Regions from separate parts of the Nonomuraea sp. NPDC050547 genome, predicted to be linked through region 3. Evidence: riboswitches for the same ligand, from Rfam matches in the RefSeq annotation. Region 3 holds a riboswitch; each other region holds the start of a gene.
What was found. Region 3 has a riboswitch for cyclic di-AMP ahead of ACIBHY_RS05600 (CHAP domain-containing protein). Riboswitches for the same ligand answer to the same signal wherever they lie in the genome.

Region 1 (5,626 bases), on a different contig from region 3:
GCCGAGGCGCTGCGCTGCAAGGAGAGCGGCGAGGAGAAGGTGCTGCTGACCGCGCTGTGCGGCCACGGCCACTTCGACCTCGGCGCCTACGACCGCTACCTGGCGGGCGAACTGGAGGACTACGCGCTGCCGCAGGAGCGGGTCGACCAGGCGCTGGCGAATTTGCCACGTTCCGGGTGAACTCCGGCTCAGGGCTGGTTATGTACTGAGCATGGACGTCGATGTGATCGTGCTGGGGATGGGTCCGGGCGGCGAGGACGTGGCCGGCCGGCTGGCGGAGGCGGGGCTGCGCGTGGCCGCCGTCGAGTCGAACCTGGTGGGCGGCGAGTGCCCCTACTGGGGCTGCATCCCCTCGAAGATCATGATCCATGAGGCGGAGACCTCGCGCGAGTGGGCGGCGCTGGTACGCCGGGTGCGCGAGGCCACCGACTCCTGGGACGACAAGGTGGCCGCCGACCGCTTCACCGGCAAGGGCGGCCACCTGTTCAGGGGCCACGGGCGCGTCACCGGGCCGGGCGAGGTGACCGTCGGCGACCAGGTGCTGCGCGCGGCGCGCGGCATCGTGATCGCGACCGGTTCGCAGGCGGCGGTGCCGCCGATCGAGGGGCTGGCGGGCACGCCGTACTGGACCAACCATCAGGCGATCGAGAACGCCGAGCTGCCCGAGTCGATCATCGTGCTGGGCGGCGGTGCGATCGGGGTCGAGCTGGCGCAGATGTTCCGGACGTTCGGCGTGGCGGTGACGGTGGTCGAGGCCGCCGAGCGGCTGATCGCCCTCGAAGAGCCGGAGGCCGGCGCGCTGCTGGAGAAGGTCTTCGCCGGGCGCGGCATCGACGTGCGGACCTCGGCCAAGGTCGCGCGCGTGGACTACGGGGACGGCCGTTTCACGGTCGGCGGCGCCGAGGCGGAGCGGCTGCTGGTGGCGACGGGCCGCCGGGTGGATCTGAAGGCGCTGGGCGTCGGCGCGATCGGTCTCGACGAGAGCGCGCGGGCGATTCCCGTGGACGCGCGGATGCGCGCGGCCGAGGGCGTCTGGGCGATCGGCGACGCGGTAGGCAAGGGCGCTTTCACCCACATGTCGATGTACCAGGCGAACATCGTGGTCAAGGAGATCCTCGGCGAGCCCGTGCACGAGGCCGAGTACCACGCCGTGCCCCGGGTGACCTTCACCGATCCCGAGGTGGGCGCGGTGGGCCTGACCGAGGCGCAGGCCCGCGAGCGGGGCCTGGATGTGCGCGTCGCCATGGGCGATCTGGGCACGCGCGGGTACATCGCCCAGGCCGAGGGGCTGGTCAAGCTGGTGGCCGCCGACGGTGTCCTGGTCGGCGCGACCGTGGCGGCGCCGCCCGGGGGCGAGGTCCTGGGACTGCTGACGCTGGCGGTGCACGCCCGTGTCCCGCTCCCCAGGCTCGACGAGATGATCTACGCCTACCCGACGTTCCACCGGGCGGTTTCGGCCGCCGTGAAGGAGCTCACCGCGGCCGGGTGACCGTCAGCGCGACGCGGGGCGCTTGCCGTGGTTGGCCTTCTTCTTCTTGCGTGCTCGGGACTTGCGGGCGCGCCTTGCCATCCGTCGTCCTCCTTTGAGCGGGCCTTTTCCGGTACGGCATGCGTATCCCACACCAGGCCCCCCGGCAAGCGACCTCACATTCTTCAACATGTTCATGTCATAATCTGTTTGAACTTGTTGGAAGGAGAGCGCGTGCTCGCACAGCAGCGGCAACAGACGATCCTCGAACGGGTCCGGGCCAGCGGCGGCGTCCGCGTGGCCGACCTCGTGCGCGAGCTCGGCGTCTCCGACATGACCGTCCGGCGCGATCTGGAGTCCCTGGCCGAGCGCGGCCTGCTGGAGAAGGTGCACGGCGGCGCGACCACGCTCGGCCCCGGCTCCACGGAGGAGCCGGGCTTCACCGCCAAGTCCGCCCGCCAGCAGCAGGAGAAGGAGTCGATCGCGCGCCGCGCCGCCGAGCTGGTCGGGCCCGGCACCGCGGTCGCCCTGTCGGCGGGCACCACCACGTGGGCGCTGGCCCACCACCTGGTCTCGGTGCCCGACCTCACCGTCATCACGAACTCGGTCCCGGTCGCCGACGTCTTCCACCGCGCCCCGCGCGCCGACCGCACGGTGGTGCTCACCGGCGGCGTCCGCACGCCCTCCGACGCGCTGGTCGGTCCCGTCGCCGTCGCCGCGATCCGCCGCCTGCACGTGGACACGCTGTTCCTGGGCGTGCACGGGATGAGCGCGCGCGCCGGGTTCACCACGCCGAACCTGCTGGAGTCGGAGACCGACCGGGAACTGGTGGCCGCCGCCCACCGCCTGGTCGTGCCGGCCGACCACACCAAGTGGAACACCGTCGGCATCAGCACGATCGCCGACCTGGCAGAGGCCGACGTCGTCATCAGCGACCAGGGTCTGCCCGCCGAGGCGCGCGCCGAGCTGGCCGAGCGCGTCGGGGAACTGATCATCGCGGAGGGCACGCAGTGAAGCGCACCATCACCCACCTGGCCGACGGGCGAGAGCTGATCTACTTCGACCGGCGCGACGACGCCGACCGCGGCGCGGTGGACCGGCGCCCGCTCGACCCCCGGCCGCTCGCCTCGGAGCTGCGCTACGACCCGCTGACCGAGGAGTGGATCGCGATCGCGGGGCACCGGCAGACGCGGACGTTCCTGCCGCCCGCCGACGAGTGCCCGTTGTGCCCGTCGTCCGACACGCGGGCCTCGGAGATCCCGGCGCACGACTATGACGTGGTGGTGTTCGAGAACCGCTTCCCATCTTTCAGCGGAAATTTTGGGACTTATCACGATGTGGGCGGCCTGAGTGAGGTGCGGCCGGGGGCGGGGCGGTGTGAGGTGGTGTGCTTCACCTCCGAGCACTCCTCGTCGTTCTCACGGCTGACCGACGCGCAGGTCGAACTGGTCATGGAGGCGTGGGCGGACCGCACCGCCGAGCTGTCCGCGATCGAGGGCGTGGAGCAGGTCTTCGTCTTCGAGAACCGGGGCGAGGAGATCGGGATCACGCTGCCCCACCCGCACGGGCAGATCTACGCCTACCCCTACGTGACGCCGCGGACCAAGCTGCAGCTCGCGGCGGCGCAGCGGCGGCCGGGGCTGTTCGCGGACGTGCTGGCCGCCGAACGGGCCGGGGAGCGGGTCGTGGCGGCCAACGAGTTGTGGACCGCCTTCGTGCCGGCCGCGGCGCGCTGGCCGTACGAGGTGCATGTCTACCCGCATCGGCAGGTGCCGGACCTCGCGGCGCTGACCGAGGCGGAGCGGGCGGCCTTCGCGCCGCTCTACACCTCGGTGCTGCGGGCGCTGGACGGGATCTTCGGGGTGGCCATGCCGTACATCTCGGCCTGGCACCAGGCGCCGGTGCAGTACCTGCGTGAGCTGGGACATCTGCACCTGGAGCTGTTCTCGATCAGGCGCGCGCCCGGCAAGCTCAAGTACCTGGCGGGGTCGGAGTCGGCGATGGGGGCCTTCGTCAACGACGTGCTGCCCGAGGAGGCCGCACGCCTGCTTCGATCACAGGTAGATCACTAATTGATTTCCACTTGAAGTCGCGTTACCCGCCATTTACTACTAATATCCCTCACGCACCGGTTGTCACAGCCGTTGCCGCCTAATCCCGGGCGTGTTGCCCAGGAGCCGGGGACCCAGCCTCACCTGGGGTGAATCCACTTCGGTGGTAGGGCATCTCCATGCCCGAACCCGTCAGCTAACCCGGCCGGCAGATGGAGAGGAATCCCCCACGTGGCGGTTGCGTCCCCCGCGGCTCTGGCCATCGGTCTCATCACCGCCGCAGCTGTGGCGCTCACCCCGGCGAGCGCGCTCGCCGCGCCCAAGCCGAGCGAGAAGCAGCTGCGGGCCGAGCTGAAGAAGCTCAACACCCAGGTGGACAAGCTCATCGAGAGTTACAACGGCAAGCGCGTGGCCCTCGCCAAGGCGAAGGAGGCGGAGAAGTCCGCCCAAGCGCGCCTGGCCACCGCCGAGACGGCCCTGGTCGAGGCCGAGCGGCGGGTGGCCGAGATCGCCCAGCTGCGCTACCAGGGCAGCGGCGGCACGCTGCCCGGCTTCCTGTACACGCCTGACGCGCCGGGCGCGGCCGTACTGGAGCAGCTCACCGACGAGGAGCAGGCGGTCATCGCGGGCGTCGCCGCCGCCCGCGACGAGAAGAAGAAGGCCGCCGACGCGGCCGCCGCGCTCACCGCCCAGATCGCCGGGCAGGCGGATGAGGTGGACAAGGAGCGCGACGAGGCCGAAGGCGTCATCAAGGACATCAAGGACAAGCTCCAGGACCTCATGCCGTACGGCACCGGCAAGCGCAACGACGGTTCCTGGGCCCCCGAGCTGCCCTCCGGCTCCGACAACATCACCTCACGGATGCGGATCATCCGCGACGAGATCAAGAAGACCTTCAACCTGCCCTTCGAGGTCGGCTGCTACCGCTCGGGCGGCGGCGGCGAGCACCCGCTCGGCCGGGCCTGCGACTTCATGATGAGCACCGGCGGCTCCATGCCCACCGCCGCCAACCAGGCACTCGGCGACCAGATCGCGGCCTGGGCGATCAAGAACAAGAACCGCTTCGGCGTGAAGTACGTCATCTGGAAGCAGCGCATCAACATGGGATCGGGATGGCGGGCGATGAGCGACCGCGGCAGCATCACCGAGAACCACTTCGACCACCCGCACATCTCCATGCAGTGAGTGCGCCCCAGTAGTGTGACCCCTCGGATGTGATCACCGGGCAAGGAGGGGCACCGTGGCGCTGCAGCCACCGCCGGGACTGGCCATGCTGCTCAACATCGTCGTCTCGTGGCCGCTCGTCGACGAGGACCGGCTGTACGCGGCCGGTACCCAGTGGATCTCCTTCGCGATGACGGCGGTGCGCGTCTCCTCGACCGCGGCCACGCACGCCGCCCAGACCACCGCACGCAACGAGGGCGAAGGCGTCCGGGCGTTCGACGGCGAGTGGCGCGACACCTCCGCACGCTCCGGCGACGCGGTCACCGCCGCGCTGCTCATCGGCGGCGCGTTACAGATCTCCGCGACGATCGTGCTGGCCATGAAGGTGGCGCTGATCGTCCTGCTCATGCGGCTCGCCCTGCACCTGTCGCGGCTGGTCGCGGCCTCTGGCCCCACCGCCGGCGCCTCGCTCGCCGCCGTGGGTCCGGTCGTGGGCGGCGCCAGGACGACCGCGCGGGAGATCATCCGCCGGATGGTCGAGCTGCTGGAACGCAGCGCGCTGCGCCTGTTCGGACGCGCGTCCGCGCTGCTGCGCAAGCCGGCCTCCAAAGCGGGGTCCGGCGCGATCCCGCCCGGCAGGCGGCCGCCGACACCCCTGCGCGGCCCCGGCAACCACCTCGAGTCGGCGGCCGACAAGAACGTCGACGTCTCGAGCATCACGCCGTACCCGATCTGGCGGCGCGACCGCCCGCCGGTCTACCGCGCCGAGGACAGGTCTCCCGACGAGATCTTCGAGCGGGGCCTGCGCCCGCGCGACCCGTCGATGACGAACCTGTCCGACTACGTGCTCAAGGCCAAGCCGTCCGCCTTCGTCGGGACCAGCACGCGGATGGACATCGACAACGCCGTCCCGCGCCGCTACGTCTACGAGGTCGACGCCCCG
Region 2 (5,626 bases), on a different contig from region 3:
CACCGGCAGGAACATCCGCGAGACCATCCTGTTCCCGCTGGTCAAGCCCACCAGCTGACCCTTCACGGGGTGAGGACGACCCGCCCGCGCTGCCCTCCTGCCGACAGCCGCGCGTAGGCCTCAGCCGCCTTCTCCAGGGGGTGGGTGCCGGCCAGGCGCACCGTCAGCCGGCCCGCCTCCGCCCAGCGGGCCACCTGGGCCAGCTGGCCGGCGTCGGCGCGTACGTACACGGTGGAGACGTGGATTCCGCGCAGCGGGATCGGCGCCGCCCCGGCGGCCACCGCCACGTACGCGCCCCCGGCGCGCACCGAGTCCAGCGCGCTGAGCCCCACGATCGCGGCGTCGACCACGCCGTCCACCCCGCCGGGCACCAGGGCGCGCACGGACGCGGCCAGATCCGCGTCCCGAGGTATGAACCACTCCGCCCCGAAGCCGCGCACCAGCTTCTCGTCGCCGGCACCGGCCAGTCCCGCGACCCGCAGCCCGTGCGCGGCGGCGATCTCCACCAGGTAGCCGCCCAGCGCGCCGGCGGCCCCGGTCACGAGGAGCGTCTGCCCGGGAGTCAGATCGGCCAGGTCGAGGGCCTGGATGGCGGTCAGCGTGTTCAGCGGCAGCGTGGCGGCCTGCTCCGGGGTCAGCCCCCCGGGCGCGGCGGCGACCTCGGAGACGTCGAGCAGCACGTACTCGGCCTGCGCCTTGTACGGCGGCATCAGCCGGTCGGACAGCCCGAACACCGCCTGCCCGGCCGTCAGTCCGCCGACCCCCGGCCCCACCTGGTCGACCACTCCGGCCACGTCCCATCCGAGCCCGTACCGCTCCATGGGGTCGGTCAGCTTGTAGCCGGGCAGCGTCCCCGAGGCGGTGAACAGGTCGACCGGCTGCACGGCGGCCGCGGCCACCTTCACCCGTACCTGCCCGGGTCCCGCCTGCGGCACCGGGACCATGACGATCTCCACTTCACCCTCGTGCCCGACCAGCGCTCGCATCGTTGTCATGCGGCCACGGTAGGAAGGCTTACTCTCTTTTGGTAAGAAGGCACCTGAAGGTGCGTAAGCAACCCGGAGGAATGCCGTGCCCACCCAGTCGGCCGCGGACAGGCGCGCGGCAGCCCGCCTGGCCTACGACGCGTACATCGCCAAGTGCCCCTCGCGCCAGCTCCTCAGCACGCTCAGCGACAAGTGGGTGAGCCTCATCCTCACCGCGCTCGCCGGCGGCTCCCAGCGCTACAGCGACCTGGCCAGGACCATCGCCGGTGTCAGCCAGAAGATGCTCACCCAGACGCTGCGCAGCCTGGAGCGCGACGGCTTGGTCTCGCGCACGCTCACCCCGTCGGTCCCCGTGCGCGTCGACTACGAGCTCACCGATCTGGGCCGCAGGCTCCTGCCGATCGTGGCCGCGATCAAGGAATGGGCCGAGGCGCACATCGAGGACGTCCAGGCCGCCAGGACCCTCTACGACAACCGCACCTGAAGCCGGGCCAACCCCCTCAAAACCACGTTCTCCTTGTACGGCGGCGCCTCCTCGACCAGCTTCAGCTCCGGCGCCGCCTCGGCCAGCGCCCGCAGCGCGATCTCGCCCTCCATGCGCGCCAGCGTGGCCCCGAGGCAGAAGTGGATCCCGAGCCCGAAGGCCAGATGCCGCTCCGGCGCCCGTCCCGGATCAAAGCGTCCCGGATCAAAGCGTCCCGGATCGAAGCGGTCCGGGTCGGGGAAGACGGCCGGGTCGCGGTTGGCCGCCCCGACCAGCGCCATCACCGGCGTGCCCGCGGGCACCGCGGTGCCGCCCAGCTCCGCCTCCCGCAGCGCCGTCCTGGCGGTGAGCTGCACCGGCGGGTCGTAGCGCAGCACCTCCTCGACCACCGGCTGGGGATCGTCCGCCGCGCGGTGGAGCATGCCGTGCCTGGCCAGGTTGAGCACACCGTTGGCGATCAGGTTGACGGTCGTCTCGTGCCCGGCGACCAGCAGCAGGACGCAGGTGGCCAGGAGTTCGGCCTCGGTGAGCTCCTGGACCTGGGTCAGGGCGCTGAGCAGGTCCTCGCCGGGGCGTACGCGCCGCTCGGCCAGCAGTTCGCGGAAGTACGCGCGGAACTCCAGACCGGCCCGCTCGGTGGTGTCCGCCTGGCCGGAGGGCAGCATCGGGTCGAGGCTGCGGGCCAGCGTCTCGCTCCAGCCGCGGAAGCGCTCGTAGTCCTCGGGCGGCACGCCGAGCATCTCGGTGATCACCAGGACCGGCAGCGGATAGGCGAACTCGGCGACCAGGTCGGCCTCCTCGCCCATGGCGCCGAGCAGCTCCGCGGTGATCGCCTCGATTCTGGGGCGCAGCCGTTCGAGCATGCGGGGCGTGAACGCCCGGCTGACCAGAGCCCGCAGCCGCGTGTGGTCGGGCGGGTCGAGACGCAGGAAGGACACCTGCGGCCGGTCAGGGTCATCGGTGCCCGGCGGGACGTGTCCGTGGCCGAAGCGGGGGTCGCGCAGCATCGCCGAGACGTGCTCGTGTGATGTGGCTACCACCAAACCGCCGCGGGTATGAAATAAATCGCCACGCTCGCGAAGCTCCCGATACTTTCCGTACGGGTCACGCCGGAACCCGGGATCGAACGGATCGAATCCCAGCACGTCGGCGGGGGTCAGTGTCGGTGACCGAGGGGCGTTGTAAGGATCAGTGAGATCGCTCATCGTGCCCCGAAGTGTGACGACATATGGCGAGTAGTTCACATAGGTTTGATCATGTCAATACAGCTGGTCAAGCTGGGCAATTGTCGAGCTTGACGACCTTTCCTGAATGCGTTTACCGTCTGCGAGACGAGCGCGTTGCGCGGTCCGATACGTCTGCGAGTTCTGCTGTTGGGGGGAGGGCTCCCGATGGATGTGCTCACCGAGGGCGTTGAGCTGAGCCACGCCGATTTAGCCTTGCTCGCCGAGCTGGCCAAGGGAGTCACGGTCGATCGGGTAGGGCGCCGGCTGGAGATCAGCGGACGCACGGTACGCCGCCGTTTGCGAGGGATATGCGACAGGATCGGTGTGGCCACCGCCATCGAGGCGGTGGCCTGGGCGGCACGCCGCCAGCTGATCTAGCAGGGCTGAGACCCGACCCCGCCGGTTCGACCGGCGGGGTCGGTTTTGGCTGGCATGGGGTCCTGGTTCCGTCTCTTCGGCGGGGTCAGTTCGCGATGCGGACCGCGCCCGCCCACGGGCGACGGGAGATCGACGCCAGGCGCACGACGTCGCCGGTCTGCGGCGCGTGCACCATCATGCCGCCGCCGACGTAGATGCCGACGTGGTGCAGGTCGCTGTAGAAGAACACCAGGTCACCGGGGCGCAGCTCCTCGCGCGAGATGCGGGTGCCGGCCGTCCACTGGTCGCCGGTGTAATGCGGCAGCGAGATGCCGACCCGCTGGTAGGCCGCCATGACCAGGCCGGAGCAGTCGTAGGAGCTGGGACCCTCCGCGCCCCACACGTACGGCTTGAGCTGCTGGGTCAGCGCCCACCTGGCCGCCTCGGCCGCCTTGCCGGCGCCGGCGATCGGCAGGCTGACCCGCACCGCGCGGGTGCCCGGCCGCCCGGCCTCGCCGATGGCCCGCTGGAACAGGTCGCTCTCGACCTTCTTGACCAGCTTGCCGATCTTGTCGCGCCGCGCGTCCAGGTCCTCGACGATCTCGGTGACCTTGTCGATGCGGGTCTTCGCCTCGGACTGGGCCTTCTCGGCCAGTTCCCTGGCGCGGGTGACCTGGTTGACCTCCTCGCCCTGCTGCTGCTCCAGCGCGTAACTGGTCGCGGCGCGGTCGAGGAAGAGCTCGGGGTCGTCGGAGGCGGCGAAGGCGAGGGCGCGGCTGAAGCCGCCCATCATGTACTCGCTCTGCGCGAGCATGCCCGCCCGCTGGCGCTTGGTGGCGAGATCGGCCTCACTGGAGGCCAGCGTCTTCTTGGCGGCGTCGACGGCCTTCTGGGCGTCCCTGAGCTTCACGCGCTGGCCGTTGAACTGCTCGCTGAGCGTCTCGATCTCCGTGTGGAGCTTCTCGGCCTGCTCCGACAACTGCTTGAGCGACGGCTTCGGGTCGGCGGCTGCGGAACCGAGAGGCGTGACGGTGAACGTCACCGCGGCTACGGCTGCCGTCAGGACGACCAGCCGCTTCTTGATGCCTGGTTCGGGAGGGCGGGCATGCTTGCCCGCGGGCTTCCCTTCACGGTTACGCGTGCGCTTCACCAACCAGCTCCTCTCGTGGCCGCCTACCGGGTTAGCTGACGGGTTCGGGCCGGAGCAGCCCTACCGAGCCGTGGCTCGGATTCACCCCGGATGGCCTGCGGCCACTGGCGGGTCCCCGGCTCCCCAGGGGAGGGGATTAGGCGTGCCGCCGCGCGTAAGGACGCGGGTGACATCGACGCTGGACACTAGTGCACTCCAGGTTCGTGCTCAACCAGAACTGCCAAGTCTGTTGAGGTTTCACAACCGAAGTGTCACGGGGGGATCACGTGCTCCGCCGTACTGGAGCGACTTTATGTGCGCTTTGCGGGTGCATGGGACGTACGTGAGGTTCGGCGTCACCGGGGGAATCATTGCTCGTCACCGGCTATTCGCCTGGTGGTTGAGGGGGAGACGGCTGTTGTCGGGCATGCTCGTCCACTGGATGAGATGGTTGAGGAAGTAGGTGGGCAAATAGGGGGCAGCCGTAATTGCGTCTGTACTCTGAAGTGCCATGGAACAGGTCGCCGAACGGGCGGTACCCGACATCGAGGTCGTCGTGCGGCGAGCTCGCACGCCGGACGTCCGGACGATCAGGCGCCTGGTCGACACCTATGCCGGAGCCGGGCCGCGCCTGCTGGAAAAAGCCACGGTCACTCTTTACGAGGACGTCCAGGAGTTCTGGGTGGCTGAGCGTGGCGGGCAGGTCGTCGGATGCGGTGCCCTGCACGTGTTGTGGGAGGACCTCGCCGAGATTCGCACCGTGGCCGTCGACCCCGACGCCCGCGGTCTCGGGGTCGGGGGCCAAATCGTTACCGCTTTGATCGGAACGGCCCGCGAACTCGGGCTGGGGCGGGTGTTCTGCCTGACATTCGCGGTGGATTTCTTCGCCGCGCATGGGTTCCGCCCGATCCAGGGCACGCCGGTATCTCCCGAGGTCTATGCCGAGCTGCTCGCCTCCTATGACGAGGGCGTAGCCGAGTTCCTCGACTTGGAGCACGTCAAGCCCAACACCCTGGGCAACACCAGGATGCTGCTCCACCTGCCGTCGTTTGACTCGGACCTCGACCAAAGGGAAAGGTGATTGTAGATACCTATGTCGATACGTTGGGCAGCGAAGGCATGTGTCCTGACATGTGCCACATGCACACTCGAAGCGAGGTGACACGGTGAGCACCGGACAGCCGCCGTATCCACAGGACGACCCCGGCGACAACTCCGGGACTCCCGAATACGGACAGCACAACGCGGGCCACGCACAGGGCGAGCCCGACCCGGACGTGACCGTCGTGGGTTACCGCCAAGACGGCGACCCCTACGGCCAGCAGGGATACGGACAGCAGTCCGGCTCCCAGCCGGGTTACGGTCAGCAGCCCCAGTACGGCCAGCAGCAGGGATACGGTCAGCAGCAGCCTCAGTACGGCCAGCAGCCCGGCTCGCAGCCGGG
Region 3 (5,626 bases):
CAGTCGAACGACGTCTTGATCGCCGGGTTCGACTCGATGACGAGCTGGTTGCTCTTGTCGAAGTAGGCGACGTTGCCGTTCTTCGGGGCCTCCTGGGAGAGGATGACGTTGTAGATGGTGTTGGGGCCGTCCATGAACTTCGCCCCGGTCTTGGCGGCCTCGAACTTCCTGCCGGTTTCCAGGAACGCGTTCCAGTCGGGCCAGAGCTTGGCCACGTCCTCCCGGCCGGTGGGCAGGCCGGCCTTCTTGAACAGGTCCTTGCGGTAGCACATCGTCATGCCGCCGATGTCGGTGCCGAGGGCGAACAGCTTGCCGTCGGCGTTGACGCCCGCCTCCCACTTGGCCGCGGGGAAGTCGGCCTTGCGGTTCTGCATGCCGTACTGGCCGAGGTCGGCGAAGAACTGGGGGCGGGCGGCCATGAGGCCCATGGCGCCTTCGTCGATCGCCACCACGTCCGCGGCACCGCTGCCCGCCTGGAGGCGCTGGAGGAGCTGAGGGAGGTAGACGTCCTCGAAGCGGTCGGTCAGGTTCTGGTACTTGACCTGGATGTCCGGGTGGGCGGCGTTCCAGGCCTCGACCGCTTTGTCATAGCCGAAGTTCTCACCGCCGCCGAAGGTGTGCACGGTGATCGTGACGGGTTCCGCCTTGGCTTGGGCAGAGGTCTGGGGCTGGGGGGTGGAGGTGGAGCCGCAGGCGGCCAGAGCGGCGGTCATGACCGCGGCGGTGGCCAGACGCGTGTGCTTCATGTGTGCCCCTTGATGGTGGGGTGGGGGATATGGGAGCGCTCCCATGCAGAGTGCATCAGGGCGATGTCCCCGTCAACGAGGCGACACGCAACCGTTACATTCCGCTCGTCCTCCGCCCCTTGTATCGGACTCCAGACCACAAATCACCCACGGTCACGCCTGGGAGCGCTCCCGTCCCCTGTACCCAAGCGGTCGGCACCAACCCCGCCACCCCGATCGACCCGCACCGCTCGACCCCGCAGTCGGGACTCCGATCACCCGCACCGCTCGACCTCGCAGTCGGGACTCCGATCACCCGCACCGCTCGACCCCGCACCCAGCAGCCCGATCGACCCGCGCGGCCTCGATAAATGTGCGGCTGGCCCAGGAAGTGGCCAGGTAGCCGGGTGGCCAGGTAGCCAGCAGTCAAGGCAGCTTGTAAGTGGGCAGGCCTGCCAAGCGGGCCACCGTGTGGTCAGCGGTCCGGTTGTTGCGCGGGAGTGCGCTGCCAATGGGAGGGAAATGTGATGGCCGGGGTGGCTATTGGGGACTGTGGTGTTTGTGTGGTTTAGGAATGGCCGATCACGAATGAATAACGAGATGGGAGATCTATTTGAGGCGAAAGGGAGATCTATTTGGCGGGAGCCGTATCGGCGGAGAAGTCGTAATGGACGCCGGTGAGGGCTTCGGAGACTGTCCACAGGCGGGCGGCGACGGCGCGGTCCTTGGAGGCGGGGGAGGAGCCGACGGGGGCCGGGTAGCCGCGTGAGCCGAACGGGCCGTCGGGGCCGACGTAGGTGCCGCCGGCCAGGCCGCGTTCGGTGGCGGCGTAGAGGAGCGGCAGGGCGCCGCGTTCGGCGCTCTGGGCGAACAGCACGTTCCCCAGCCGGGAGCCGAACTCCAGGATCGGGTTGCCCTCCATGCGCGGGCCGACGACCTGGAGGTTGGTGGCGGCGTAGCCGGGGTGGGCGGCGACGCTGGTCAGCGCGCCGGCGGCGCGGCGCTGCAGCTCATAGGCGAACAGCAGGTTGGCCAGCTTGGACTGCCCGTAGGCGGCCCACTTGCGGTAGGACCGTTCGCCCTGGAGGTCGTCGAAGTCGATGCGGCCCGTCTTGTGCATGCCGCTGCTGACGGTCACCACGCGGGGGTCGGGACGCTCCAGCAGCCGTGGCAGCAGCAGGCCGGTGAGCGCGAAGTGCCCGAGGTGGTTGGTCCCGAACTGCATCTCGAACCCGTCCACGGTCTGCCGGTACGGCAGCGCCATCACGCCCGCGTTGTTGACCAGCACGTCGAGCCCGCCGGTGTACGCGGCGGCGAACGCTCGGACCGAGGCCAGATCGGCCAGGTCAAGTTGCCTGACCTCGATGGAGGCGTCGGGAGCCGCCTTCTTCATCAGCTGGGCGGCGGCCTCGCCCTTGGCGACGTCCCGGCAGGCCAGGACGGTGGTGGCCCCGCGCCTGGCCAGCTCACCCGCGGCGATCATCCCGACGCCGCTGTTGGCTCCCGTCACCACGGCCGCCAGGCCTGACAGGTCGCCGATGTCCGCTGCGGTCCATCCCATGACCCCTCCAAACGTGATCACCGTCACCCTAACCCGCCCACTCCCTCCCCGGTCATGAGACAACGCCGGGGTGGGACTTGAGGTCCCGGGGGAGCGTGGGCTGGGAGCCGGGTTGTATGGCCGGAGGTTCGCGGGATGGCGTGGCCGTGGGAGGGGCTGGCGGATCGGGGCGCGCACGGATGGAGTCGGCGCAGGTGAGGGGTGCGTGGGAGTGGGACGGGCCCACGGGGTGTGAGGGCGGGATGGGTGTGCGCGGGGCGGGGCGAGGGGGTGCGCGGGGCGGGGCGTGTCAGGGCGGGGTGGGTGTGCGCGGGGCGGGGCGGGGGTGGCGGCGGGTGAAGGGGTGCACGGGAGCAGCGGGGGAGTGTGGTGGTGGGGTCGGGAGGGTGCCGGACATGGGAACGGCGCGCCCGGGGGGAGGGGGCGCGCCGTTCCTGGGAGGGAGAGTGGGGGGAAGGGGAAGTTAAGCCGAGTAGTCGGGGTAGCCGTAGCCGACGACCTGGGAGGCGGGGCGGATGCGCTCCTCGACCTTGCCGTTGCCGGTGTTGCCCTCGACGGTGGTGATGGTGCCGTTGCCGTTGTCCTTGATGACGAACCCGACGTGGTTGATGGAGTCGAGGCTCTTGCTGCCGCTCCACGAGAAGAAGACGACGGCTCCGGGCTTCGCGCCGGTGCCCCATCGGTTGTTGTTCTTGAACCACTTGGCGTGGGTGACGGTGTAGGCGTCCCAGCCGACGGTGGTGCGGGCGCCGGTCTCTTCGCCGACCCAGCTGACGAACATGGCGCACCATGCGGCGTTCAGGTAGGCCTGGCGGTTGCCGCCGTCGCGCTTGACGGTCTCGGCGGCGCGGGGGGAGGACATGTACCACTTCTGGAACTTGGTGCCGCCGCCCCTGGAGTCCTCGCGGGTGCCGATCTGCTTCTTGGCCAGCGCGAGGACCTGGGCCGCCGTGGGCTTGGGCCGGTCGCTGCCGGCCTTCTTGCCGGGCTCGGCCTGGACGACGGTTTCCGGGACGCCCTTGGCGGCGGCGGACGCGGCGTGCGTCTCGGCCTGGGCGGGGTGTGTCGCGAACGCCGCGGTGGCGGCGATGGTCACGCCGAGAGCGGCGCGGGTGAGGTCGATCTTGGGGGCACGGGTAAGACGATGCTTCGCCATCGGGTGGGGTGACTCCTTGCTTCCATGCCGCTTACCGGGTTAGCTGACGGGTTCGGGCATGGAAGCTGCCCTACGGCGCGTGGCGCCGATTCACCCCAAAGGACCTGGGTCCCCGGTTCCGCGAGGGTGCGGATTCAGCGGTCACAGGCAAAGCCTGTGATGTGTGTGCGATGGTCTGGCAACGAACGGGTAGCCCGGACGTATGCCTTGGATGACCTGAAGGTAATACATGGGGCAAGGGGATTACAAACTCATAAATGACCATCCAAGGCTTGGTGCGGCCAAAAGGCCGCACCAGCCGGTCATCCCATCCAGTTAAAATTTGCCGGATCAGGTCCCAGACGGGTGCCGTTGTTGAGGGCTCCTATGGCAGCCATGTCCTCCGGGTCGAGCGTGAAGCCGAAGACCTGGATGTTCTCCCTGATCCGCGCCGGCGTGACCGACTTGGGGATCACCACGTTGCCGAGCTGGACGTGCCAGCGGAGCACGATCTGCGCGGGTGATTTGCCGTGTTTTCCGGCCAATGTGGCGAGGGCGGGGTCGTTCAGCAGGCCCTTGCCCTGGCCCAGCGGGCTCCACGCCTCGGTGAGGATTCCGTTGGCCTCGTGGAAGGCGCGCAGTTCGATCTGGGGGAAGTTCGGGTGCAGTTCGATCTGGTTGATCGAGGGGGTGATCTCGGCCTCGTCGATGAGCCTGGTGAGGTGCTCCACGCCGAAGTTCGATACGCCGATCGCGCGCGCCCGGCCGTTTCGGTAGATCTTTTCCAGGGACTTCCATGCCTGGAGGTATTTGTCCTGATCTGGAACCGGCCAGTGGATGAGATAGAGGTCGACGTAGTCGAGGCCCAGACGGGCCAGGCTCTCCTCGAAGGCCTCCTCGGCGCGGCCGTGGTCGGCGTTCCAGAGCTTGGTCGTGATGAACACCTTCTCCCGTGGCAGCCCCGACTCCCGGAAGGCGCGGCCCACCCCTTCCTCGTTGTAGTAGAGCCTGGCGGTGTCGATATGGCGGTATCCCGCCTGAAACGCGGTGGTGACCGCGCGTTCGGCCTCGTCGTCGGGCACCTGCCAGACGCCGAAGCCGAGCTGCGGGATCTGCACACCGTCGGTGTTGAGCAGCAGCGAGTTCATGCGACCCATTGTTCATATGGCGTTCCCTGCGGCTTAAGGCGACCGGGCTAGCTTGAACCCGTCGTGAAGAAGCAATGGGCTTGGGTGGAATCGCCGCTCCAGATGCTCTGCGCCGTCGAGGCCCACCACGCCGGGCTGCTCGGTGAGCGCACGGTCATCGTGCCGAGGGCGCGTCAGCGCGCACTCGTGGCCACGCGCCGCGAGCTGGCCGGGCTCGACCTGCCCGACGGGCTCGAGCTGGCCAGGCCGAGCGAGGAGATGCCGCGACCGGTCCAGGTGGTCGGTGACGCCTTCTCCGGGCGGGTGCAACTGCGCTGGCTGACCTCGCGGCCGGGCCGCATCGTCATCGTGGACGACGGGCTGGCCACGCTCCGGCTGCTTGAGCTGCTGGCCGCGGGGCCGTATCGGGCGCTGCTGAGGGCCAGGCACAAGGCGGGACTGCCGCGCAGGGTCCTCGGGACGGCGGCGGCGCTCAGGCTGGCCGCCTCCAGCACCGCGGTGTTCACCGCGCTGCCCGTCAAGGACGACCTCGCCGGCGCCGTGCGCGAGCGCGGCATCGACCTCATCTGCCACGACTTCGGCTGGCTGCGCGCGCAGCCCCTGCGCTCGCCCGGCCCGGCCGAGCGCACGGTCGTGCTCGGCACCTCGCTGGTCCGCAACGGGCTCGTGCACCGCGAGCGCTACCTGCGCTGGCTGACGGAGCTGGCCGCCAGCGAGCCGCTCGCCTACTTTCCCCACCGCCGCGAGGACCCCGTCGATGTGGCCGTGATCAGCGAACGGCCCGGCATCACCGTGCACGACGCCGGGGTACCCGCCGAACTCACGCTTCGCGGCCTGGACGCGAGCCAGCGCGTCCTGAGCCTGCCCTCGACCGCCATCACCTCGCTGCGTGTGCTGCTCGGCACCCGCGGGGTCGCGGTCGAACCGGTCGAGGTGCCGGACGACTGGTGGACCAGCCGGGCGGCCCCGGCGCTTCGCTCACATCTGACGGGGGTTGCCGGGTGAGGATCCTGGCCGTTGCCGACTCTGACTCGTATCTGAAGTGGGCGGCCTGCCT
Region 4 (5,626 bases), 140 kb from region 3:
AGGCCCGCCGGCCCGGCAGGATCCGTGACTTCCGGCTGACCGCCGCCGAAAGCCAGGTGGACCTCGGCGGGACGGTTGTCCGCACCTGGGCTTACGACGGACGTGTACCCGGCCACCCGATGCGCGTCACGGCGGGCGAGGTGGTCCGCGCGCGCCTGGCCAACCGGCTGGCGGCCGACACGACCATCCACTGGCACGGCCTGGCCCTGCGCAACGACGCGGATGGCGTGCCAGGGGTGACCCAGGCTCCCGTCAAAGCCGCCACCGAGTACACCTACGCGTTCACCGCCGCCCATCCCGGCACGTACTGGTTCCATCCTCATTCCGGCACCCAGCTGGATCGCGGCCTGTACGCGCCGCTCATCGTCGAGGATCCGAACGAGCCACTCGGCTACGACGACGAATGGGTGGTCGTCCTGGATGACTGGCTGGACGGCGTCACCGGCTCACCGGAAGACGTCCTCGCCGAACTGTCGCGCGGCATGAGCATGCCGGGCATGGACCATGGAGACATGACGCCAGGCCCCTCATCCACCGGAATGGGCGAGCACATGCTGATGGGCGCGACGAGCCCGTTGCTCGGCGGCGACGCGGGGGACGTCCGCTACCCGCACTTCCTGGTCAACGGCCGCGTACCCGCCGAACCGCAGACCTACCGCGCCAAGCCGGGCACCCGGCTGCGCATCCGGCTGATCAACGCCGGTGGCGACACCGCGTTCCGCGTGGCTCTGGCCGGTCACCGGATGACCATCACCCACACCGACGGCTTCGCCGTACAGCCGAAGGACGTCGACGCGCTGCTCGTCGGCATGGGCGAGCGCTACGACGTGCTGGTCACCCTCAAGGACGGCGTCTTCCCGCTGGTCGCGCTCGCCGAAGGCAAGGCCGCCGCGGCTCGCGCGCTGGTCCGCACCAGCACCCGAGCCGCGGCGCCCAAGCCCGGCCATCGTCCGCGTGAGCTCGATGGCGAGGTCGTCCGCTACGCGAAGCTCCAACCTCATGAGCAGGTACGGCTGCCGCAACGGCGGCCCGACCGCACCGTCAGGCTGGAGCTCACCGGCGCCATGGCGGCCTACGACTGGGCGATCAATGGCAAGAAGTACGACCCCGAGACCGTCGCGCCGGTGCGCTCGGGAGAGAGGGTGCGCCATTCCTTCGTCAACCGGACGACGATGTGGCACCCCATGCATCTCCACGGGCACACCTTCGCCCTGCCGTCCGGCATCCGCAAGGACACCGTCATCGTGCCGCCTGGCGAGTGCCCGCAGAATCAAGCCTGCCACCGACCAGCAGCGCCACCGTGCGGAGGTGCTGGAATCGCCCCGTGTGAAACGGCTCAGCACGCCCTCGAAGGTCGCCTGAATCTACTATTGTTCATAGTAGATGAAGGTGAGATGGATGCGCATACACGCACAGCAGGACACGACCCTGACCCAGGCGCTCAAGGAGCGACTGGCCGACTGGTCCAATCGCTCCGGCATCCAGGTGGAGACATGGGCACTGCCGGCCGAGGAGGTACCCGATCGGGTGGCCGAAGCGGTGCTCGCGTGTGTCACCCAGGTTTTGGCCGTCGTCGAGGAGCGAGCCAGGGCCGCGATGGTGTCCGTCGCCGTCACCACCAGCACGAACGGCCTGCTCTTCACGGTGAGCGCTGACGGCATGGGCTTCGACGCGAAGGATGCCGGCTTGCGCGCCGCCCTTGCCGCCACGCCGGGGACCGTCTCGATCAATGTCACCCCGGACGGCTTCACCGTCAGAGGCGCCGTCCCGCGGGAGCGCCGGCAGTGACATCCATTCATGGGGGCGGGGGCATCATGGGAACGTGATTGTGGAGGGCGGATGAGGCCTCGCTTGGAGGCGACGGCGGCGGTTCGGGAGTCGACGCCGAGTTTGGCGTAGATGCGCACCAGGTGGGTCTTGACCTTGCCTTGACCATGACCGACGGCGAACTCACCGAGGAAGCCGCGATACCGGTCCCCTGACCGCCACCTGGGAGGTCAGCGTCGGCGTCTACGCCCCCATGGGTCAGCGTTGCCCGCCGGCCGCCCAGTCGAGCAGCCTCTGAGCGGTCTGGAAGCGGCGGGTGGAGCTGGTCTCTCCAAGAATCACACCGGCCAGCTGCCGGCCCTCACGATCGGCGGCGAAGGAGAGCGTGTAGCCGGCGGCCCGGGTGTAGCCGGTCTTCAGGCCGACGGCGCCCGGCTTGCCAAGGAGCCGATTCGTGTTCCGCCAGGAGTAGGCGCGGTGCTCCGCCGTGGCGGACACCGAGCGAGACCGGCTGGAGGCGACCTTCTTGAGCGTCTGGCTGCCCAGGGCGGCCTGGGCCAGCCGCGTCTGGTCGCGTGCGGTGGAGTAGCCGCCCCCCTTGGCGGGCATCCCGTCGGCGTTGACGTAGAGCGTGTCCCGCATGCCGAGCTCGCGAGCGGCGGCGTTCATCTTCGCGGTGAACGCGTCGACGCCCGGGCCGTACACGCGGGCGAGCGCGTGGGCGGCATCCGCGCCGGAGGGCAACAGCAGGGCGTACAGCAGATTCTCTACGGTCAGCCGGTCGCCCGCGCGCAGGCCGGCCACCGAGGCACCGTCCTTCGAGGCGTAGCGAACATCCCCAGAGGTGACCTTGACGACGTCACTCGGCCTGGCCTCCTTCAGCACGGTGTAGGCGGTCATCACCTTGGTGATGCTGGCCACGGGCAAACGAAGATCGGCCTTCTTGCTGAAGTAGACCTTGCCGGTCTTGGTGTCGATCACATGAGCCGCACGGCCGAGCACCGTGGGGGCGTGCGCCGCGGCTTCCTGAACGTGGGAGCGGGACGTCGGCGGGTCGTCGGGCCCGACCGGAGGGGTGGCCTGCGCAGCGGTGGCGCAGGCGGTCATGGCGAGCGCGGTGACGGCAAGGCCGAGCAGCGCGCGGTTCAGCCGGTTCTTGGGATCGGTGGGCATGAAGGACTTTGCTCCTTGCTTCCATGCCGCCTACCGGGTTAGCTGACGGGTTCGGGCTGGGAAGTGCCCTACGGTCGCCGTCGAGCGAGCGTCCGATTCACCCCAAGAAGAGTGGGTCCCCGGCTCCGTGAAAATGGATTCGGCGGCCGGACGTCGTCCTGCGGGTTCCCCAGGAGACGCACGGTCCGGGCAATGAAAAGGCAACGAACCCGTCTAGGGTCCGCCACGCAATGCCCGAGACACTACCAAAAAGTACATATCGTGCAAACAGTACATTTTCCCCCTTCTTACGACGGGCGGGCCAGACCAAGCACGATCAGGTCGAACAGCTCCTGGAACGCCTCCGCGTTCGTCCGGCCGAGATGCTCGAGCACCTCCGGATCCTGCAGCCGGTCCAGGGCGGCGTAGATCACCTCCGCCACGAGGCGCGCGTCCGTTTCGCGGAATGCGCCGCCGTCTATGCCCTCCTGGATGAGTGCGGCGGCGACGGACGTGGCGAACCGGTAATGCTCCTGGAACAGCCGGCGGATTCCCGGCTGCCCGGCGACATCGACCGAGAACGCCCGAGCCGCGCGGGTCAGCGCCCCGCTGGCCGCGGACATGTAGGCGTGGACTCGCCCGAGCGGCTCCTCCAGCGCCCTCGCCTGAGCCATCGCCTGCCGGCCGACGCGCTGCAGGAACCGGTCGACGACGAGCGCGACGAGCTCGTCCTTGCTGGGCGCCAGGTCATAGAGGGTACGCCGCGAGCAGTGCAGCCGGGCGGCGAGTTCCTGAATCGTCAGCCGGCGAAATCCCTCCCGAAGGAAGATCTCCTCCAGCTCGGCGAGCACGCTTTCCTGCCGGCTCGTGAAGGAACGCCCGAGCGAGAGGGCGACGGGCGGTCGAGGATATCCGGTCATGCCTGCACTTTCGGGGATGCCGACTCTCGGGGTACCGTGAAGGGTACCAGGTACTCAAAAATAGTACCCCCTGTGTTTGGAGGCGGAATGCGCCGACCCAGCCGAACCAAGGTGGGCATCATCTCGTGCCTGCCGCTGGCCGCCGCCCTCGTCGCGGTCGGCGATCCCGTACGGGCGGACGCCGGCCGATGCGCGGCCCTGATGAACGCGACCGTGACCGACACGACGATCACCCGAGCCACGACGGTGACCGCGACGACCTCGGTACCGGAGCACTGCCTGGTCGACGCCTATGTCACCACGCCGGGCGACGCGACCGTCCCCAGCAATCGGGTGAACTTCCGCTTGGGCCTGCCGGCCGCGTGGAACTCGGACTTCTACTTCCAGGGCGTGGGCGGGCTCGCCGGGCACATCGTTCCGTTCGACGAGGGGCTGAGACGCGGCTACGCCTCGGCCGCCACCGACACCGGACACCAAGGCGCGAGCCCGTTAGGCCACCCCGAACTCGACGGCAGGTGGGCGCTCGGCAACCGGCCCAAGCAGATCGACTACGCCTACCGAGGCGTCCACGTCAGCACGGTCGCGGCGAAGGCGATCACCGCGATCCACTACGGGCGCGACACGCGCAAGGCCATCTTCAACGGGTGCTCCAACGGGGGACGGCAGGGCCTCATGGAGGTCCAGCGCTACCCCGCGGACTATGACGGAGTGATCGCCGAGGGCCCCGCGTTCGCCGCAGGCGACACGTTCCTGCGCTGGATCTCGCAGGCACAGGCACAACTGGCCACCTCCGGGTCCTGGCTGTCGCCCAGCACGCTGCCGATCCTCTCGGCGGAATCGCTGAAGCGGGGCGACGCCCGGGACGGGCTGACCGACGGCCTGGTCGCCGATCCGCGCAAGGCGGCCGTCAACCCCGGCCGGCTCATCGGCCCCGGCAAGCTGACCCGGGCCCAGGCCGCCGCCGCACGGACCATCTATCGTGGACCCGGGCCGCTCCGGGGACATCCCGCCGGACACGAGGAGCTGTGGCGGTCCTACATCACCGGCTCGGCGCCCCCGCAGATGGGACCCGACGGCAAGCTCGTCTTCCCCTTCAGCCTGGCCGCACCGTTGTCGTACACGTTCGCCAACGAGTTCCTGCGGTACTTCCTGTTCAGCGATCCGAGCTATGACCTCACCAGGTTCGACCTCGCCAAAGATCGGCCGGCCGTCGAGCGGATACGCGCGCTGCTTGACGCGACCGACCCCGACCTCACGGCCTACAGGGCCCGAGGCGGCAAGCTGCTCATGGTGCACGGCTGGTCCGACCCCGCCTTGAGCGGTACGGCCCCGGTCGCGTACCACAGGAAGGTCGTCGCCGAGATGGGCGCGGCGCGGACCGCCGGCTTCTTCCGCCTGTTCATGGCACCCGGGATGGGCCATTGCGCGGGCGGGCCAGGGCCGAACACGTTCGACGCGCTCACGGCGATGGAACAGTGGATCAACCGGGGCACGGCGCCCGCCTCCATCCTCGCGACCCACCCGGCGAGCGGCCGCAGCCGGCCCCTGTGCCCGTATCCTGCCGTCGCGCTCTACAAGGGCTCGGGCAGCATCGAGGACGCCGCGAACTTCACCTGCGGATCCCCTCATGACGCGCACTAGCGAGAAGGCGAGCGCGCGAGGCAGTTTCCTCGTGGTCGGCCTGGCCGCGTTCGTGCTCACGGCCTGTGGGCCAACCGCATGAGCTCGGGCGCGCTGGAAGCGGTCGGAGCAGGTGAGGCCGGCGTCAGCCCGCACTCCGTACACTC

Region 1: another riboswitch for cyclic di-AMP. It lies ahead of ACIBHY_RS43455 (coiled-coil domain-containing protein); the one in region 3 lies ahead of ACIBHY_RS05600 (CHAP domain-containing protein).
Region 2: another riboswitch for cyclic di-AMP. It lies ahead of ACIBHY_RS33740 (NlpC/P60 family protein); the one in region 3 lies ahead of ACIBHY_RS05600 (CHAP domain-containing protein).
Region 4: another riboswitch for cyclic di-AMP. It lies ahead of ACIBHY_RS06255 (D-alanyl-D-alanine carboxypeptidase family protein); the one in region 3 lies ahead of ACIBHY_RS05600 (CHAP domain-containing protein).

The regions. Positions count from the first base shown of each region.
Region 1 covers NZ_JBITGW010000022.1:54,005-59,630, forward strand. The annotation lists gene ACIBHY_RS43430 (TrpB-like pyridoxal phosphate-dependent enzyme) at 1-180, shown strand, start outside; gene ACIBHY_RS43435 (dihydrolipoyl dehydrogenase family protein) at 212-1,489, shown strand; gene ACIBHY_RS43440 (50S ribosomal protein bL37) at 1,493-1,570, opposite strand; gene ACIBHY_RS43445 (DeoR/GlpR family DNA-binding transcription regulator) at 1,703-2,482, shown strand; gene galT (galactose-1-phosphate uridylyltransferase) at 2,479-3,540, shown strand; cyclic di-AMP (ydaO/yuaA leader) riboswitch at 3,607-3,744, shown strand; gene ACIBHY_RS43455 (coiled-coil domain-containing protein) at 3,751-4,704, shown strand; gene ACIBHY_RS43460 (hypothetical protein) at 4,760-5,626, shown strand, end outside.
Region 2 covers NZ_JBITGW010000015.1:96,655-102,280, forward strand. The annotation lists gene lysX (bifunctional lysylphosphatidylglycerol synthetase/lysine--tRNA ligase LysX) at 1-58, shown strand, start outside; gene ACIBHY_RS33720 (NADP-dependent oxidoreductase) at 63-995, opposite strand; gene ACIBHY_RS33725 (winged helix-turn-helix transcriptional regulator) at 1,072-1,470, shown strand; gene ACIBHY_RS33730 (cytochrome P450) at 1,452-2,510, opposite strand; gene ACIBHY_RS33735 (LuxR C-terminal-related transcriptional regulator) at 2,862-3,074, shown strand; gene ACIBHY_RS33740 (NlpC/P60 family protein) at 3,160-4,203, opposite strand; cyclic di-AMP (ydaO/yuaA leader) riboswitch at 4,209-4,356, opposite strand; gene ACIBHY_RS33745 (amino-acid N-acetyltransferase) at 4,694-5,263, shown strand; gene ACIBHY_RS33750 (RDD family protein) at 5,349-5,626, shown strand, end outside.
Region 3 covers NZ_JBITGW010000002.1:243,655-249,280, forward strand. The annotation lists gene ACIBHY_RS05590 (ABC transporter substrate-binding protein) at 1-746, opposite strand, end outside; gene ACIBHY_RS05595 (oxidoreductase) at 1,357-2,286, opposite strand; gene ACIBHY_RS05600 (CHAP domain-containing protein) at 2,750-3,442, opposite strand; cyclic di-AMP (ydaO/yuaA leader) riboswitch at 3,456-3,592, opposite strand; gene ACIBHY_RS05605 (aldo/keto reductase) at 3,745-4,569, opposite strand; gene ACIBHY_RS05610 (hypothetical protein) at 4,654-5,574, shown strand; gene ACIBHY_RS05615 (DUF6716 putative glycosyltransferase) at 5,571-5,626, shown strand, end outside.
Region 4 covers NZ_JBITGW010000002.1:386,915-392,540, reverse strand. The annotation lists gene ACIBHY_RS06260 (multicopper oxidase family protein) at 1-1,655, shown strand, start outside; gene ACIBHY_RS06255 (D-alanyl-D-alanine carboxypeptidase family protein) at 2,026-2,940, opposite strand; cyclic di-AMP (ydaO/yuaA leader) riboswitch at 2,953-3,095, opposite strand; gene ACIBHY_RS06250 (TetR/AcrR family transcriptional regulator) at 3,228-3,839, opposite strand; gene ACIBHY_RS06245 (tannase/feruloyl esterase family alpha/beta hydrolase) at 3,927-5,480, shown strand.